3 regions of the Sporosarcina sp. FSL K6-2383 genome follow, and region 1 is predicted to be linked to each of the others. Evidence: predicted binding sites of a transcription regulator. Region 1 holds the regulator's gene; each other region holds the start of a gene.
The links. The regulator Rex, encoded in region 1, represses fermentation and respiration genes when NADH is low (regulators of the CRP and FNR family bind a similar motif). The targets are predictions, from matches to a motif close to TTGTGAAATATTTCACAA.
Positions count from the first base shown of each region.

Region 1 (5,633 bases):
GGGGTCTGATAATACGGCTATACTCAGTGACATTGCAAAAGTATCCCCTATCATCATTCTTTCAATCGTCTTATTTGCACCATTCCTAGAAGAAATAGTGTTTAGACGCATTCTTTTTGGTGGAATTTATCAAAAAACAAATTTCTGGGTTGCCGCCATTGCCAGTGCCCTGATTTTTGCTGCAGTGCATAACGAGCTTGAGCATCTTTTAGTCTACATGGCGCCCGGACTCATATTCTCTTATCTGTACTATCGAACCAAACGACTGCTGACACCAATGATTGCCCACCTACTCATGAATGGCTTCGTCGTCATTGCCAATCTAAACCTCGAGAAACTTCAAAAATATCTCGAAGAGCTAGAAAGTTTAAAGCAAGGAATTATCATCTTTTTCCAATAAAAAAATCTTCCTTACCGAAATTTTCGGTTGGAAGACTTTTTTATTGTTGCTCCTGTTGACCCATCACTTCGTCAATTTGTCGCTGTTGCTCTGCACGAACTTCTTCTAACTGTCGCTCTCGCTCTGCCAGCTCTTCATCCGACTTCCGTTGCTTTTCTGCCTTCAAATATTTTCGATAGCCAAATTTGGATATGAAAATACTGATTTCATAGAGCGCAAACAATGGAACGGTCACGAATAAGTGAGAAAACAAATCAGGCGGTGTAATAAAGGCTGCAATGACGAACAGTACGAAATAAGCATACTTTCGAATTTTCACCAATGTTGCCGGATCCAAAATACCAAGTCTTGTTAAAAATAGCAGGACAATCGGCAACTGGAAAACGATACCGAATGGTATGAGTAATTGAAACAAGAATGAGAAATACTCATTAATGCCAATTGTTTGGGTAATGCCCAAATCTGACGATAAATTCACCATGAACTTCATCACATATGGCAATAGTACAAAATAGGCAAACGAAATCCCCCCGACAAATAGGAAGAACGTGTACGGGATATAACTCAACGTTGCACGTCGTTCCGTTTCATGTAACCCAGGCGAGATGAACGCCCATAACTGATACATAGTAACCGGTGAAACAATAATGACCGCAACAAAAATAATCACTTTCAAGTAGATCATAATAGGATCGAGCACACTGAATGCATTTAACGTAGTACCATCAACTAATCCGTCATGCTCCAAAAACTGAAATTGCAAAAATTGTATGATTGGCTTGGCGATGAAAAATCCGCCTATTATTGCAACAACAAAGAAAACGACGATTACCATCAGCCGTTTTCTAATTTCATCTATATGTTCAATGATTGTTAAGTTTTTTTCTGCCATTGGACAAACATCCTAACTTACTTCACTTCTTCTTTCTTAACTTCCACTTGCAATACTTCTGCTTTTTTGTCTTCTACTTTCTTTACGTCGTCATTTTCTACGAGACCTTTCGTCGCGTTTTTAAATTCACGCAATGAAGAACCGAACGCCTTCCCAATCTCAGGCAACTTCTTTGGACCGAAAACAAGCAACGCAATAATTGCGATAATGACTAAACTCATTGGACCTGGCATCTCAGACACCTCCCTCGTAGTAGAAGGACTAAACCATCCCTCATTCTGCTATCCATTTTACACGAAAACAGCTTGTATTACTATTATTGGGCCATTATAATTGTGAATTTTTGACGTCATTTTTCATGAAATAAATGAGTGTCTGTAACTCTACAGATAAATCAATCGTATGGACACGCACTTCATCAGGTGCCGTCAAGCGGACTGGTGTAAAGTTCAAAATCCCTTTAATCCCTGCCTCCACCAGCTTATCGGTAACATCCTGCGCTACCCGTGATGGTACTGTCAGAATGACAAGATCAATGCCTAGTTCAACAATTTTTTCACTAATTGTATCTGGGTGAAACACAGGAATGCCACTCAACATTTTTCCCCCTGCCGGAGCTTTTGGATCAAACGCTACGACAATACGTGTATTATGGTTTTTATGAAAATTATACTTTAAAAAAGCACTACCCAAACTGCCCACACCAATGAGTGCAACATCCGTTCCTTCATCCTGATCAAGAATCTGACGGAAAAATTCGACAAGATAATGCACATCATAGCCATATCCTTTGCGGCCAAGCGCCCCAAAATGGGAGAAGTCTCGCCGGATTGTTGCCGCATCAATTTTCATCGCTTCACTTAATTCACTTGAAGATACACGTTTCTTCCCTAAATTTGCGAAGTTTTGAAGAAATCTATAATAGAGAGGCAACCGCTTTGATGTCGCCTGTGGTATTTTTGGCGTTTCTTCTATCATTGTATAGCCTCCCGAACCTACTCATTCATTACAACCTGGCACAACAGCGGCCAAACATAAACCGATTCTATCGTACAGTAGATACAGAAGGTTGTAAAGTCGACCGTTGCACGCTTCGAGCCATTCCAGTAAACTAAAGTAGAATAGAGGTGTTCGATATGATTGTATTACAAGTGAACGGACTGACAAAATCATTCTCAGGAACCAATATATTAGAAAATATTCGACTCGAAGTCCAACACCGTGACCGCGTTGCACTCGTTGGACGTAACGGAGCAGGCAAGTCGACACTTCTGAAAATAATTGCTGGTGAAATGACAGCAGACTCAGGCGATTTAATTATCCCGAAAGACGTTAGAATTGGTTATCTTGAACAGCATAGTGGTATCGACTCTTCCTTGTCTGTCTGGCAAGAAATGATGACCGTCTTCGAACCACTTCATAATATGGAAAGACGGCTACGGACACTTGAGGTGCAGATGGCTGACCCGGCTGTATACGACAACCCAACAGACTATGAACGGGTAATGTCAGAGTATGACGCCCTTCAAATCGAGTTCAAGGATTCTGGTGGCTATCAATATGAGTCAGACACGCGCTCCGTTCTACACGGTATGCGCTTTTATCCCGACGATTATGAAAAAAGCGTCAGCCTTCTATCTGGAGGCCAAAAGACACGCTTAGCACTTGCGAAAATGCTGCTTAGCAAGCCTGATCTTCTCATCCTTGATGAGCCGACAAACCATCTCGATATCGAAACGCTCGGCTGGCTGGAAAAATACCTCGTTTCTTATGAGGGTGCCATTTTAATTGTTTCACACGACCGCTATTTCCTGGATGAAATCGTGACAATCGTCTATGAAGTTTCTAGGCGTAAAGTGGCGAAGTATATAGGTAATTACAGTGCTTATCTCGACGAAAAATCGAAGAATTACGAACGTGATCAAAAGCTTTTTGAAAAGGACATGAGTGAGAAAGCGAAACTCGAAGATTTCGTCCAGCGCAACATTGCTCGTGCATCGACTTCTAAAATGGCGAAGAGCCGTCGCAAACAGCTCGAACGGACAGACTGGATGGATTCGCCTGACGGAGACGAAAAATCAGCTAGCTTTAGCTTTTCAATTGACCGCCCGAGTGGTAATGATGTGTTAGCGCTCGACAATGTTGCGATTGGCTATAACGATACCCCTGTATCAACAGGCATCAACCTGCGTGTCTACAAGCAAGACCGTATTGCTATCATCGGACCGAATGGCGTCGGCAAGTCAACATTGCTGAAAACACTCGTCAAAACAAATGAAGCCATTGCAGGCTTGATACGTTATGGGACAAACGTTCAATTTGGTTATTATGATCAGGAACAAGCTACACTAATTGGGACTAGCACTGTTCTTCAGGAATTATGGAATGATTGGCCGATGATGAATGAAAAAGATGTGCGCTCTGTGCTAGGTCGCTTTTTATTTACAGGCGAAGATGTGGATAAGCCCGTCACTTCCTTATCAGGTGGCGAAAAAGCACGACTATCACTTGCTAAGCTAATGCTCGAAAAATCGAATACACTCGTTCTCGATGAGCCAACAAACCATCTGGACTTAGACAGCAAAGAAATTCTCGAAAATGCATTGGATGATTTCCCAGGTACACTCATCTTCGTATCACATGACCGTTACTTTATTAACCGTATCGCAACAAAAGTCATTGACATTAGTGCAACAGGTGCTGTCGAGTATCTCGGCGATTACGATTATTTTGTGGAGAAGAAGTTGGAACAGCAAGAGTTGCTTGACGAGGCGAATCTCACGAAAGCAACTACAATACCTTTACAAGGCAGAAAGAACGAAGAAGATAAAGAACTGAAAAAGCAGGAAAGAAAACTGACGAGGTCGATTGCAGAGCTTGAAGCGGAGCTATCCGGGTTAGACGAAGCGATAGCATCCCTGCAAGACGAACTTGTTACGCCTGAATATGCAGATGATCACGTGAAGCTAATGGAGCTACAAGCACAAATCGATGCACATCAGATGGATCATGATAACAAATCAGAAGATTGGTTGCTCCTTCAAGAAGAATTGGAATCCCTTTCTTAAAGAGTAGTGATTTTAACGCACCACATCGAATCGATAGCACCGATTCAATGTGGTGCGTTGTCGTTTCGGCTGTCGGAATATGATAGATAATCTTCAGCATTGTTTTTCTCGGGAAATTATTTCCCACAATCTTATACACAATTAAAATGTTGATAGAATGGGATACAAACAATGTTATGCACATTATCCACAGGTTCTCTATTTTTTATACACAAAGTTATCCTGTCATCAACGTTATGAAATGTACAATTTCATATGTTATGCACAACTTGTCCACAGATTGTGCATAAGTACGAATGTTCCCTCTTGACAACTCAGAAATTATTCCAACATAAAAACACGAAAATTGTTGTTTAATGACAATTTTCGTATTTACATTTATTTATTGATTCCACGAAGCGAGTGGCATACCTGGCTTGCCATTCATCGAAAGATTTCCACGTATTCCATCTACAAACATCGCTGCTCCTGCGGCCGCAATCATGGCTGCATTATCTGTACAAAGAGTAATTGGTGGGACATAAAAGGGAATTTCCTCTTGCTTAAATGCCTGTTCTAGTGATGCACGCAAGCCTTTGTTTGCTGCAACACCACCAGCCGCAATCACTTGCTTCACCCCATACTCCTTCGCTGCCTTTAATGCTTTCGTCGTCAGCACCTCAACGACACTCGCCTGAAAGCCAGCTGCAACATGAGCTGGATTAATCTGTTCTCCACGCTGTTCAAGATTATGTTTATAATTAATAACGGACGACTTAAGCCCACTAAAACTAAAATCATACGAATCTGACTCAAGCCACGCCCTTGGAAAAGATATTTCCGCATCACTTTCTGCCGCTAATCGGTCAATTTCTGGTCCACCAGGATAAGGAAGTCCAAGCACGCGAGCGACCTTATCGTAGGCTTCACCAGCAGCGTCATCTCGTGTCTCTCCAATAAGTTTGAATGACCCGTGTCGTTCCATTAGTACAAGCTCCGTATGCCCTCCAGAAACGATGAGTGCTAGCAACGGAAACTCCATTGGTTGCATTAACTCATTCGCGTAAATATGACCCGCAATATGATGAACACCAACAATCGGCAAACCATTGGCAAAGGCAAAAGCTTTAGCTGCATTGACACCGATTAATAATGCCCCTACTAGTCCTGGTCCTTCTGTTACAGCAACTGCATCCAGCTGTGCAGGAACTAATCCAGCTTCCGCAAGCGCTTCTTCAATGACCAACGTAATCTGTTCTACATGATGTCTCGATGCTATTTCAGGCACAACACC
Region 1 is NZ_CP152017.1:3,656,412-3,662,044, forward strand. Features, by position in the region: gene MKZ10_RS18410 (CPBP family intramembrane glutamic endopeptidase) at 1-400, shown strand, start outside; gene tatC (twin-arginine translocase subunit TatC) at 441-1,292, opposite strand; gene MKZ10_RS18420 (twin-arginine translocase TatA/TatE family subunit) at 1,310-1,525, opposite strand; gene MKZ10_RS18425 (redox-sensing transcriptional repressor Rex) at 1,620-2,270, opposite strand; gene MKZ10_RS18430 (ABC-F family ATP-binding cassette domain-containing protein) at 2,429-4,360, shown strand; gene tsaD (tRNA (adenosine(37)-N6)-threonylcarbamoyltransferase complex transferase subunit TsaD) at 4,743-5,633, opposite strand, start outside.

Region 2 (5,633 bases), 690 kb from region 1:
CATATCAAAGCAGAACTAGGTCCGATTGATATTTTGATTAACAATGCAGGTATCGGCAAGTTCGGTAAATTCCTTGAGCTATCACCAGAGGAATTCAAAAATATTATCGATGTGAACTTAATGGGCGTTTATTATGTCACAAGAGCTGTGCTTCCTGAAATGATCGAAAGACAAGCTGGCGATATCATTAATATTTCATCAACAGCTGGTCAAAAAGGCGCACCTGTCACAAGTGCATACAGCGCATCGAAATTCGGTGTTCTTGGACTGACAGAATCTCTAATGCTTGAAGTCAGAAAGCATAACATCCGTGTTAGCGCCTTGACACCAAGTACAGTTGCAACCGACTTGGCAATCGAAAGTAATCTTACAGACGGAAATCCAGACAAAGTCATGCAGCCGGAGGATTTAGCTGAAGTGATGGTGATGCAATTGAAATTACACCCACGTATTCTTGTGAAATCGGCTGGGTTATGGTCGACGAATCCTTAAGCCTGTTTATCACCATGTAACCCAAAAAGGTGTCCCGTTAGTCAATTTTCTGACCAGTGGGACACCTTTTCTATCACCTCGTCTCAATAATAAGGCGAAATCAAAATATACACGAGCACACCTGTAAAACTAACATATAGCCAAATCGGCATTGTCCAGCGAGCAATTTTCTTATGACGAGCATTTTCTCGATTCCATGCACGTGTGACGCTTGTCAGCGCAAGTGGTACAATAGCTGCCGCCAAAACAATATGGGTAATGAGAATAAAATAATAAAATCCTGCCATAAAGCCTTCTCCCCCAAAGGATGTCGAAGGTGCCAAGTAGTGATAGCTAACATACGTGATTAAGAACAAAAATGTCGTCGTAAACGCTGCGTAAATAAAACGCTGATGCACCTTAACGTTGCGCTTCAAAATCGCAACTAATGCACATAGTAAAAATACAAATGTGAAACTGTTCAAAATTGCATTCGTCAACGGTAAAATTGCTAGATCAGCTGCTTCGAAATTTTTCTCTCCTCGCATTCCGGATAATGCTCCGATTGCACCAATTAGAATGATAGATAGTGCAATAATAAACGGCTTATAATTACGTTTTTCAAACGGCTTACTCATACTATTTTTCATAGAAATAATCCACTCCAATACTTTTTTGAGACTATAGATTTTAAAGTGATGACTTATACATTCTACATGAAAAATAGCTACATCCCAATGAATAAGTGTTAGTCTTACGAGAATTAGAGGTAAACTAGTAAGTAGAAATACGATTGGTGGCGAATTGCGTGGATAGATTTCATTTAAAAAGAATATATGAGCCCTATGCAATAGAGGATGGCTATCGAGTATTGATAGACAGACTATGGCCACGTGGAATTTCGAAAGATGCTGCGCATTTGGCCGATTGGGCGAAAGGCGTTGCGCCTAGTAACGAGCTTCGACAATGGTTTGGTCATGATCCAAATAAATTTCTAGACTTTCGAGAAAAATATCTAAACGAACTTCATACTGATATTATTAAGATAAACAAAATAGCTGAACTACATCGATTAGCGCACATAATGCCCGTAACACTCGTATTCGCAGCCAAGGATTCCATTCACAACCATGCTGTTATCCTGAAAGAAGAATTAGAACGGGTAACAAAGTAACAACTAAGGTGCTGTGCTTTCATCACGTAAAAGCCCAGCACCTTCCTATTACCGCTGTCCTAAATAGCTGCCAGACTTACCATTTTTCATCGACAACTGTTTGGTTGAAAAAGGAACCAATCTTCCCTTCTCCTTCACCAAAGTAGCCATATAAATAGACGCCTCCGCTATAACCGCAAACAACAATGTTCCTACAGCGACATGGAGCATTGCCCAAACAATATCAATTGCTGTCACAATTGTTAAAACACCCAATATAACTTGGAGCGCAACTGTCACTAAAATAGTTATAAACCGTTTCTGTAATGGTGCACCCCAGCGTTTTGCGAAGGACCAATACGTTAACAACATACTATAAACGGCTAACACAATTCCTAAAAGTCGATGTGTCGTTTGGACAATCTCAGGACCAGATCTCGGTATAAGAGAGTCGCCACATGTCACCCAGCCACAGCTTGTCCCAATAAAATCATGTTTCACATAAGCGCCTACGAAAAAAATAGCAAGGACTAGGCCTAATAATACCTTGATATGCCTAGTTATTTTCCTTTGTTGCTGAGTACTGAGTGCTATACGCTGGATCACCATTCGTTCCGACGATCGTCGCCATATGACTAATACACACGCTAAGAACAGCATCGCTATAAGTAAATGACCCGCAATAATAAATGTTGGGAGATGAAACCATACAATAATCGCACCAAGTAACACTTGAAAAATAAGCAAAGCCACCATCCAATTAGCTGCTGTATTAACAGCTTTACTCATCTTCGCACGTTTAACTTTAGCAAAAAGAATAATGCTCAAAACACCAAGAATTGCCCCAATAACGCGATGTGCAAACTCAATGAGCGTTTCTCCTTGCAAAGTCGGAATCACTTCTCCATTACACAAAGGCCATTCCGGTCCACAGCCTAACCCTGATTGCGACGAAGCCACATATCCTCCGAACACAATTAAACCAAAAGTAATGATTGCTACCCAAAATGATAATCGCTTAATCGACACATTCATTCCCCCTACTTTACTAGTTTTCCAAAATTAGTATCCAACTTCCAACATTGCCAATAATCTTTTAAATTATAAGTGGCATATATGAAGTTTTTAAGTAGTTTCTAAATATTTTTAGAATTGCAATGAAGTGCTCCTGGCTGGTGTTTTTTCTTTAGTGTATAACTTTCTTCTTCATCGGTTAGGTTACTAACAAGATCCAATGAAAGGATGAGCGAGTTGAAAACAACATGGTGGAAGCTAATCATCGTCGTACTAGCTTGCCAATTCATCATCAGTGCTTGTAGCGATAAAAATACCGTTAAGGATAAACCTGATGATGACGAAAAACAATCCATTGGTGAACAATATGGCTTTACTTCTTTTGATATAGCGATTGATACGAAGGATAAAAAAGAAGCAGTGGTTGCTAACTTTGAGGAAAAGCCCGATAAGACAGAGGCTATGTATGGGAATAAAATAGAGGACACTTATTTGCACGGTGATCAGGCAATGGACAAGCTCGATGAAATCTTTCAGGAAATGGAGCTGACTCCTGATACAGATGATGAAGATTTGATTAAACAAACTGCAGAGGCATTCGAAGTTCTCGATTATAAAACGCTAAAATTGAAAGTGACATTTAAAGGACACGATACAAAAGAATTGATGATGACGAAGTAAAAATAGATACACAAGGAGAAACATCGTAGTAGGATATTTCTCCTTGTGTATTGTTTATTTGTTCATTAATTTGTAATATTTAGGGATAGCGTAATTAAATAATTGCGCTATAATTTTGGAGAATACAACATGAGCGGTTCTTTTTTTTCGGCACCTATGTGAAACTCTTCACAAACTTTTCATAATTTCTTCACACATTATAAAAATGAAGCGATCTAACAGAAGTAGCCGAACCCAATTCAACAGTATTCCTGATTGCAGCTTAGAAGATAAATAGCCGGAGGGAAATGAGATGAAAGAAACAATCGCGACATTTAGTGATATGGCCGTCTCCAAAATTAATTTATTAAACTCAAGTAAAGCTAGATACTTCACCGTGACTATGATGGCCGGATTTTTCGTTGGGTTAGGAGTCGTTCTAATTTATACAATTGGCGGAATCCTGATCCCATATGGTTTCGCTGGTACAAAACTTGTGATGGGAATGGCATTTGGGGTTGCACTAAGTCTTGTTCTTATGGCTGGGGCCGATCTTTTCACGAGTAATAATATGATTATGACCATCGGCACCTTGATGAAAAAAACAACCGGATACGACACATTAAAAGTATGGACCTATAGTTATATCGGTAACTTTGCGGGTTCCATACTAGTTGCCATGCTATTTTTCTATTCCGGATTAGCATCTGGGGCGACAGCTGATTTCATCACAACTACAGCTGGTAGCAAGATGAATACGCCATTTATGGAGTTAGTTGTCCGCGGGATTCTTTGTAATATTCTTGTCTGTTTAGCTGCCTGGTGCTCTGTCAAATTAAAAGATGAAACTGCAAAACTAATTATGATTTTTTGGTGCTTATTTGCTTTTATCACTTCTGGTTTTGAGCATAGTATTGCCAACATGACACTACTATCTATCTCACTAATGATTCCCCACCCCGAAACAGTATCGATGATGGGGTTGGCAGCAAACTTAGTACCCGTCACAATCGGCAATATCATTGGAGGTGCTCTATTTATTGGAGCAGCCTATTGGTATAGCAATACTAGCAAACAAGTTAAGATTCCTTCCTGAAATTTGCGGATGAGTAAATCCCCCCGAGTAACATGCAAATCGGGGGGATTTGATAAAGTTATTTTAAACAAAGAATAAATAGAATAACCTATTAAAATATCTTTTTTCGATCTCGCTCATCTTTTAATAGTTCAACTGATTCCCTAAAACGCAACGAATGAATATTTTCCCTCTCCCTTAAAAACCGCAGGGAATCATTGATTAATGGATCATCTGAAATATCGATCAGCCACTGGTAAGTCGCCCTCGCTTTCTCTTCGGCTGCGATATCTTCATACAAATCAGCGATTGGATCCCCTTTCGCCTGAATGTACGTTGCAGTGAAGGGTACCCCGCCGGCATTTTCATAAAAAAGAGCATGCCCATGGTTGACAAAATGTGCGCCAAGCCCCGCTTCTTCCAGCTGTTCTGGCGTTGCATCTTTCGTCAATTTATAAATCATTGTCGCCAGCATTTCAAGATGAGAGAATTCCTCGGTCGCAATGTCATTCAAGACTCCGATAACTTTACTTGGGACTGTATAGCGCTGATTCATATAGCGAAGCGCTGCAGCCAACTCCCCGTCTGCTCCCCCATATTGCTCCGCGATGTATCTCGCGAGCTTCGGATTGCACGTACCTACCTCAACAGGGTACAACAGTTTTTTTTCATAAACCCACATTGCGTATCTCCCTCCTCATCGTTGCCATGGCCAAGGTGTTGAATTCCAGCGCCATCCAAGTTCAATCGCTTGTTCAGTAGGAACTGATAGGAGAGATAAAGGTCCGTATCTATTTTCATATTGGCGCCGGACGTGAGCAGCCTCTTTAGTTGCTTCACGCCACTGACTGAGTGCCTCTGCATCATTGGGGTGTGTATCCGTGTACAAGGTCAGCTCAACTACAACAAAATCTGCTTGCTGTACGCGTAACATCATTTCCCTTTCTTCTTCAAACGCATTCATGAAATCCCCTCTTCCCGAGAAAATCCATCTGCCAACGAAGGCCAAAGTGTACCTTGACGTAGCGTTTCTTCAGGTGAATTTTGCGGTAGTCCAGGTGGCTGAAAATTCATGAAAATTTGTGGCGGTAAAACAAAAGTCTTCACCCAAATAGGCGGACACGGGTCAAGTGGCGAAACATAAGGCTTATAACTTCCTCGGAACATTGGACGTTCCAAATTTAATCACTCCTCGAACTATCATATGAAAGAACTGCCTGGTTGATTCAAATGAACCTCTTTTTTATCATTCGGAAAGTG
Region 2 is NZ_CP152017.1:2,971,065-2,976,697, forward strand. Features, by position in the region: gene MKZ10_RS14855 (3-ketoacyl-ACP reductase) at 1-492, shown strand, start outside; gene MKZ10_RS14860 (DUF420 domain-containing protein) at 576-1,121, opposite strand; gene MKZ10_RS14865 (DUF488 family protein) at 1,280-1,645, shown strand; gene MKZ10_RS14870 (COX15/CtaA family protein) at 1,694-2,653, opposite strand; gene MKZ10_RS14875 (YusW family protein) at 2,876-3,319, shown strand; gene MKZ10_RS14880 (formate/nitrite transporter family protein) at 3,612-4,394, shown strand; gene MKZ10_RS14885 (manganese catalase family protein) at 4,486-5,055, opposite strand; gene MKZ10_RS14890 (spore coat protein CotJB) at 5,071-5,337, opposite strand; gene MKZ10_RS14895 (spore coat associated protein CotJA) at 5,334-5,552, opposite strand.
Region 2: the regulator Rex is predicted to act here: its motif matches at 3,476-3,493, upstream of MKZ10_RS14880 (formate/nitrite transporter family protein).

Region 3 (5,633 bases), 190 kb from region 1:
CCTGCTGCAAATGCTGCTACATTCGCTTCAATAGAAGGTAAGTAAATCGCTTGCATAAGCGGTTCTAAAATATTTCCGCCATGAAGTCCGAAAAACCAAAGGATGTGGATGATTAATGCAACAAAAACGGCTGAACCTAGTGTGTTTGCCAATTTTGAAACAGGTGCTTGTAGTGCGTCGAAGAATGCTTGGTGAATATCAGGCATTCCGCCAACGAGCGTGAATACTTTAATGAGCCCGAATATACTTATTGTAATCATTGCAGGGAACAAAGCGGCAAACGATTTTGCAACTGCTGGTGGAACACTGGCAGGCATTTTCACGATCAAGCGTTTGTTACCGAGTAGTCTCGTGAAAATTTCAGTAGAAACAAGTGCAACAATCAGTGCGATAAATAGACCTTGTGCACCGGCCCAACCTAAAGGAATTCCTCCGTCTGTAGGAGACAATTGCGTAATTGTTATTAAAGAAGCGAGTGAGACCACACCGGATGACAGACCGTCTTTGTCATACGAGCGAGCAAGCTGATAGGCAACGGTGAAGGCAATTAGTAACGCTACAATGGCAAATGTACCATTCCAAACTGATCCACCGAATTGTTTCCATTCATCACCGCCAAAAATCATTTCCATGAAGTTTTGGTAAGCGTCAATTGGCAAGTTGTTGAAAAGTATAACCATTGAACCTAAAATCATTAATGGCATGATGGAGACAAAGCCGTCACGAACAGCGACCAGATGCCGTTGTGCCCCTATGCGGCCAGCAATTTCAATAAATTTATTCATACCTAGTTATCCCCCTTGTTTTTTAAAAAATGAATTAGGAAAACGGAATGCTTGATAGAATACTGCGATAATAAATGATAGAGATCAATAAATCGGTTAACTCACCGAATTCCCCCAATCTGATCTCTAAACCCCACTAAGATGAGGCGTTTCCATTACAGTAATGCAAGTGCTTTTGTTAGGACGGAATCACCGTTCAGCGTGCCGTAGTCAATACTATCGATGACTTCAACTGGAATGTTTTTTCCTTCAAGAGCTTTTTCGATTTTCTTTTTTAAGAATCGTACTTGTGGTCCTAACAGTAGAACATCAATTTCTTCGAAGTGTCTTTTGGCTTCCGACTCTGAAACAGCAAAGATTTTAATATCTTGATTTCTTGCATTTGCAGCGGATTCCATCTTTTTGACTAGTAAACTAGTCGACATTCCAGCTGAACAGACAAGCATGATCGTTGTCAATTTGTATTCCTCCTCCCTTTTTTATGTGGTTATTAATTCTATGAAAAAAACATAGAATTATGTTTTTCGTGTACACCTATATTATTTGCAAGAAGCATGCCACCTATTTCTTCGAAAACATTGGAATAGGGCCTCTTTTTCATGACACACTTCATTTTTCAACGATATTCATACTTAAATGCGATTATTTTTGACGAATATTTGATAGATATGCATGAGCTTGCTTTGCACAAAGATAATATCGCATCATACACAGCTTCATTTACATAGGCTATTTGAACGTATGTTTAGTCGAGTGATGCAGAATTCATAAATGATACTAAACAAAAACCTTGTAAAAAATAATCTTGAATTTGTGATATACATCACAGAATAATTGCGTGAATAACTTTATACTTACTCTATAAGCTGAACTAAAGAATACCTTTAATCCCGCTTAGGCTACCCCTTTAAGGCGCCTGCACACGGAACAACATGTATTCAATTGTTCAATTTATATATTACAATAATTAAAATTCTAGGAGGAATAGTTGATGAGTGAATATACAGCAATAGTAAAGGTTCCAGAATATCCGCCGCATCTTAAGCATAAAACCATTTTTGAAACATTTAATAAGTTAAATCCATCTGAGACAATGTTGATTGTCAATGACCATGATCCGATTCCTTTGCGTTTTCAGTTCGATTCGATGCATGAAGGGAAATACACATGGGAATATATTGAACAAGGTCCTGATACATTCCAGGTGAAAATTGAAAAACTATAACATGTCTGGAGTTGATTGGCGATGGCAAAAGTTAACGTTATCGATGACAAGACACTGAAAATTGAACTGTCCTTAGAGGATGCTGTTTCAATGGTGCAGCAAGCTGCTGGTGAAGTAGATAAGTTTGCGAGTGAAATCATTACGATTTTCGAAAAAATGCCGACTTTCAACTTTACGCATTATTGTTTTTATGCGTTCGAGGATACAGCAAAATTATTCGAAAACGTACTAGGCATCGACCCTAAGCAGTACAAAACATTCTCTTTGGATGCGCCCGATGCATTCTTCTACTCACTGTATGGTGGAATGGCAAGTTTATATGATGAAGCAAAAAAATCTGTATCTTAAGTGACTACTATTTGTAGGAGATGATTCATTGTGAATCAGCAAACGACGAAAATTGTAGAATTAGATGTGCGTCCTCACTTGAACAAAAAGCTGGAGCCTTTCCAGCTAATTATGGATACGGTGATGGAGATAGAGGCGGGAGATATTTTCGTACTCCACGCAACGTTCAAACCGACGCCATTATTAGGTGTGTTGAAGATGAAGGGCTTTGTGAATAAGGTTGAACGCAAAGAAAAAGACCATTGGGTTGTTTCTTTTGTCAATAAAAAATACAAACATCTATTGGATATAGAGGACTCTTCAACAGAGGACGAGCTGGTTTCTACAGCTCAGTTCTCTAGTGAGGAGACGGTTGCTCGAGAACCCAAAACGATTACACTCGATAATCGTGGACTAGAGCCTCCACAACCAATGATGCGTACATTAGCTGCTTTGGACCGCAGTCATCCGGGGGATCAAGTGAAGATTCACAATGATCGAGTGCCCGTTTTTTTGATTGAGGAATTGAATCGCCTTGGCTGTCCTTTTAGTGTAGATGAGCAGTCAGATGGTTCGGCAAAAGTAACTATCCATAAGGTGTAAGGGGGAGAGGACTATGTTTCGTCTCCCATTTTTCTTTATCATTACGGGGATAATTGGTTTCTTTTTGTTTCATGGTGTCTCCATCCTAACGCTGTTCGATTGGCTTCAACATGATTTACGAGGGCCAAGTGGTTGGTTTTATACACATTTATTTGTTCTTGGATGGGCTACGATGTTGGCGATGGGAGCCGTATATCAGCTGATTAATGTTATTTTACAGTCTACTATTTACAGTCAAAGGCTTGGCTATGCACACTATGTATTTTTCACAATTGGTCTTTCTGGCTTATTGTATGGTTTTGTATCGTTTAAGACGATATACATTGCTGGATTTGCAACACTCGCTTTTATAGGAATATTTCTTTTTGCAATTAATATCGGAGTTACCTTATGGAGAGCCCGCAAATGGGATGCCATTACGATTAGTGCGGCTTGTGCAGTTTTGTATTTAGTGCTAACAGGGCTTATCGGTATGTGGATGGGCGTTAATTTTTATACTGGAAATCGAACTGCCCTGCATGAGAGCCTATTGAAGGCGCATATTTGGCTTGGGACGCTCGGTTGGTTTGGTATGCTCATTACCGGTTTCAGCTATAAAATGCTACCGATGTTTTATTTGGCTCACCATTATCCGACTCGCTTGCAATGGGCAACTTTGATTACTTGGAACACTGCTATCGTATTTGGGGCGGTGTCTTTCTTGCTAGGCGGAGGTTTTTGGACAACATGGTTCGCGCTTCTTTTTGTGACGCTTGCTCTCGTTTTCTATAATATCCACTTACTTCAAATCAAAAAACATCGAGTGAAGCCAAATCCAGGTCACGGCATTCGATGGTCGGTTTATGCTGCGCAATTTCTTTTACTTTTTATAGGTGCATTGCTTATTTACACAGTTGTATTTCCAAACCAACTTTTGCACCCGAAAATGGTGCTTTTAGTAGGATGGGTTTATCTAGGTGGCTGGGTATCGTTTACAATCCTTTGTTATGTGTCGAAAATTATCCCGTTTTTATGGTGGACACACAAGTTTGGCAAGCTAGCAGGGAGACCGGGAACTCCATTAATGGCTGATTTATTGGATGATAAGAAAGTGCGTATGGGTGTTATTACTATCGCATTCTGTTTGTTCGTGTTATTCGCGGCTATTTTGATAGATAGCACGACGCTTACAGTCGTCGGTGGACTGGCTTTCTCGATTTCTTCCGTACTGTATATGATCTTAATTGGTCGTGTATTTAGTCGGTAAAAAACAAAGAAGGAATGAGCGAAATGGAAATGATTGAACGTATTCGTGAATTACTCAAGCTCGTTTACGACCCAGAGCTTGGGATTAGTATCATTGATTTAGGCCTCGTCTATGATATTCAATACGAGGCTAACAAAGTGTATGTCAAAATGACGTTAACGACACCTGGATGTCCGATGCACGACATGATTACAGGTGGTGTTGACTTTATATTGAAGGATCGTCTTGACATTTCCGATGTAGAGGTCGATGTTGTGTGGGAGCCGAAGTGGTCGCCGGATATGATTTCGGATGAAGGGAAAGAAACATTGAATTACTTTTAGTCCATGAGGAGTTGCGCATATGCAGATAGAACTTGAACAGGGGAATGTCCAACAGTATTTAGTAGAATCTGCTGTGATTGATTTTCGGCATCCGATCGTACAAAAGAAAATTGAGAAAATCAAAGCACAGGGGCACACACAATTTGAGCGGGCAGAAATCGCTTTTTGTTTTGTGAGGGATAGCATTCAACATTCGTTTGATAAAGAAAGTACTATTGTGACGATTACTGCATCAGACGCCTTATTGCATCAAGAAGGAATCTGCTTTGCAAAGGCCCATTTATTAGCGACACTTTTACGTGGGATGGATATTCCGACGGGATTTTGTTATCAGCGTGTGACGAAAAAGGGAACAGTGGAGTCCGGCTATGCGTTACATGGTCTAAATGCACTCTATTTGGAGGAAGTTGGACACTGGTTCCGTGTCGATCCACGTGGGAATAAAGCAGGCATACACTCTGAATTTAGTGTTCGTCCTGAAAAGCTGGCGTATCTGATTCGAACAAAGCTAGACGAAGTGGATTATCCGACTGTTTATAGCGAGCCGTTAGAGGAAGTGCTACTTGCAATGCAAAAGGCTACGAATTGCCAAGAACTATTTCAGAAACGACCTGACCGTATTTTATCGAAATGAATGATGTCAAGAAGGAAGTGTGAGTCAATGATTGAGCTTATTGCAACAGCTGAATCAGTAGAGCAAGGGAAGTCGTTAATCCGCATTGGTGTGGATACGTTGTACGTAGGAGAAGACGAATTCGGTTTACGTTTGCCGGGTTCTTTTTCGCGTGAGGAATTAAAGGAATTGACCTATTTTGCGCATCAACATCATAAGCGCATAGTTGTTGCTGTGAATGCTTTAATGCATAATGATCGGATTGAGAAAATTGTCCCGTATTTAACATTTTTGCAGTCTATTGGTGTGGACGCCATCACAGTTGGTGATCCGGGAGTTATTCATCTCATGAAAAAGCATGCCATAGAGCTTCCTTTCATCTATGATGCCCAAACGATGGTGACAAGTGCAAGGCAAGTGGATTTTTGGGCGAAGCGTGGGGCAATTGGTGCTGTACTGGCAAGGGAGCTACCTTTTGCAGAGCTACAAGCGATTCGGCAGCAAGTAACTG
Region 3 is NZ_CP152017.1:3,471,333-3,476,965, reverse strand. Features, by position in the region: gene MKZ10_RS17615 (PTS sugar transporter subunit IIC) at 1-785, opposite strand, end outside; gene MKZ10_RS17610 (PTS sugar transporter subunit IIB) at 941-1,243, opposite strand; gene MKZ10_RS17605 (DUF2249 domain-containing protein) at 1,777-2,010, shown strand; gene MKZ10_RS17600 (hypothetical protein) at 2,032-2,358, shown strand; gene MKZ10_RS17595 (DUF2249 domain-containing protein) at 2,389-2,940, shown strand; gene MKZ10_RS17590 (hypothetical protein) at 2,954-4,186, shown strand; gene MKZ10_RS17585 (metal-sulfur cluster assembly factor) at 4,201-4,509, shown strand; gene MKZ10_RS17580 (transglutaminase family protein) at 4,529-5,143, shown strand; gene MKZ10_RS17575 (peptidase U32 family protein) at 5,171-5,633, shown strand, end outside.
Region 3: the regulator Rex is predicted to act here: its motif matches at 1,597-1,614, upstream of MKZ10_RS17605 (DUF2249 domain-containing protein).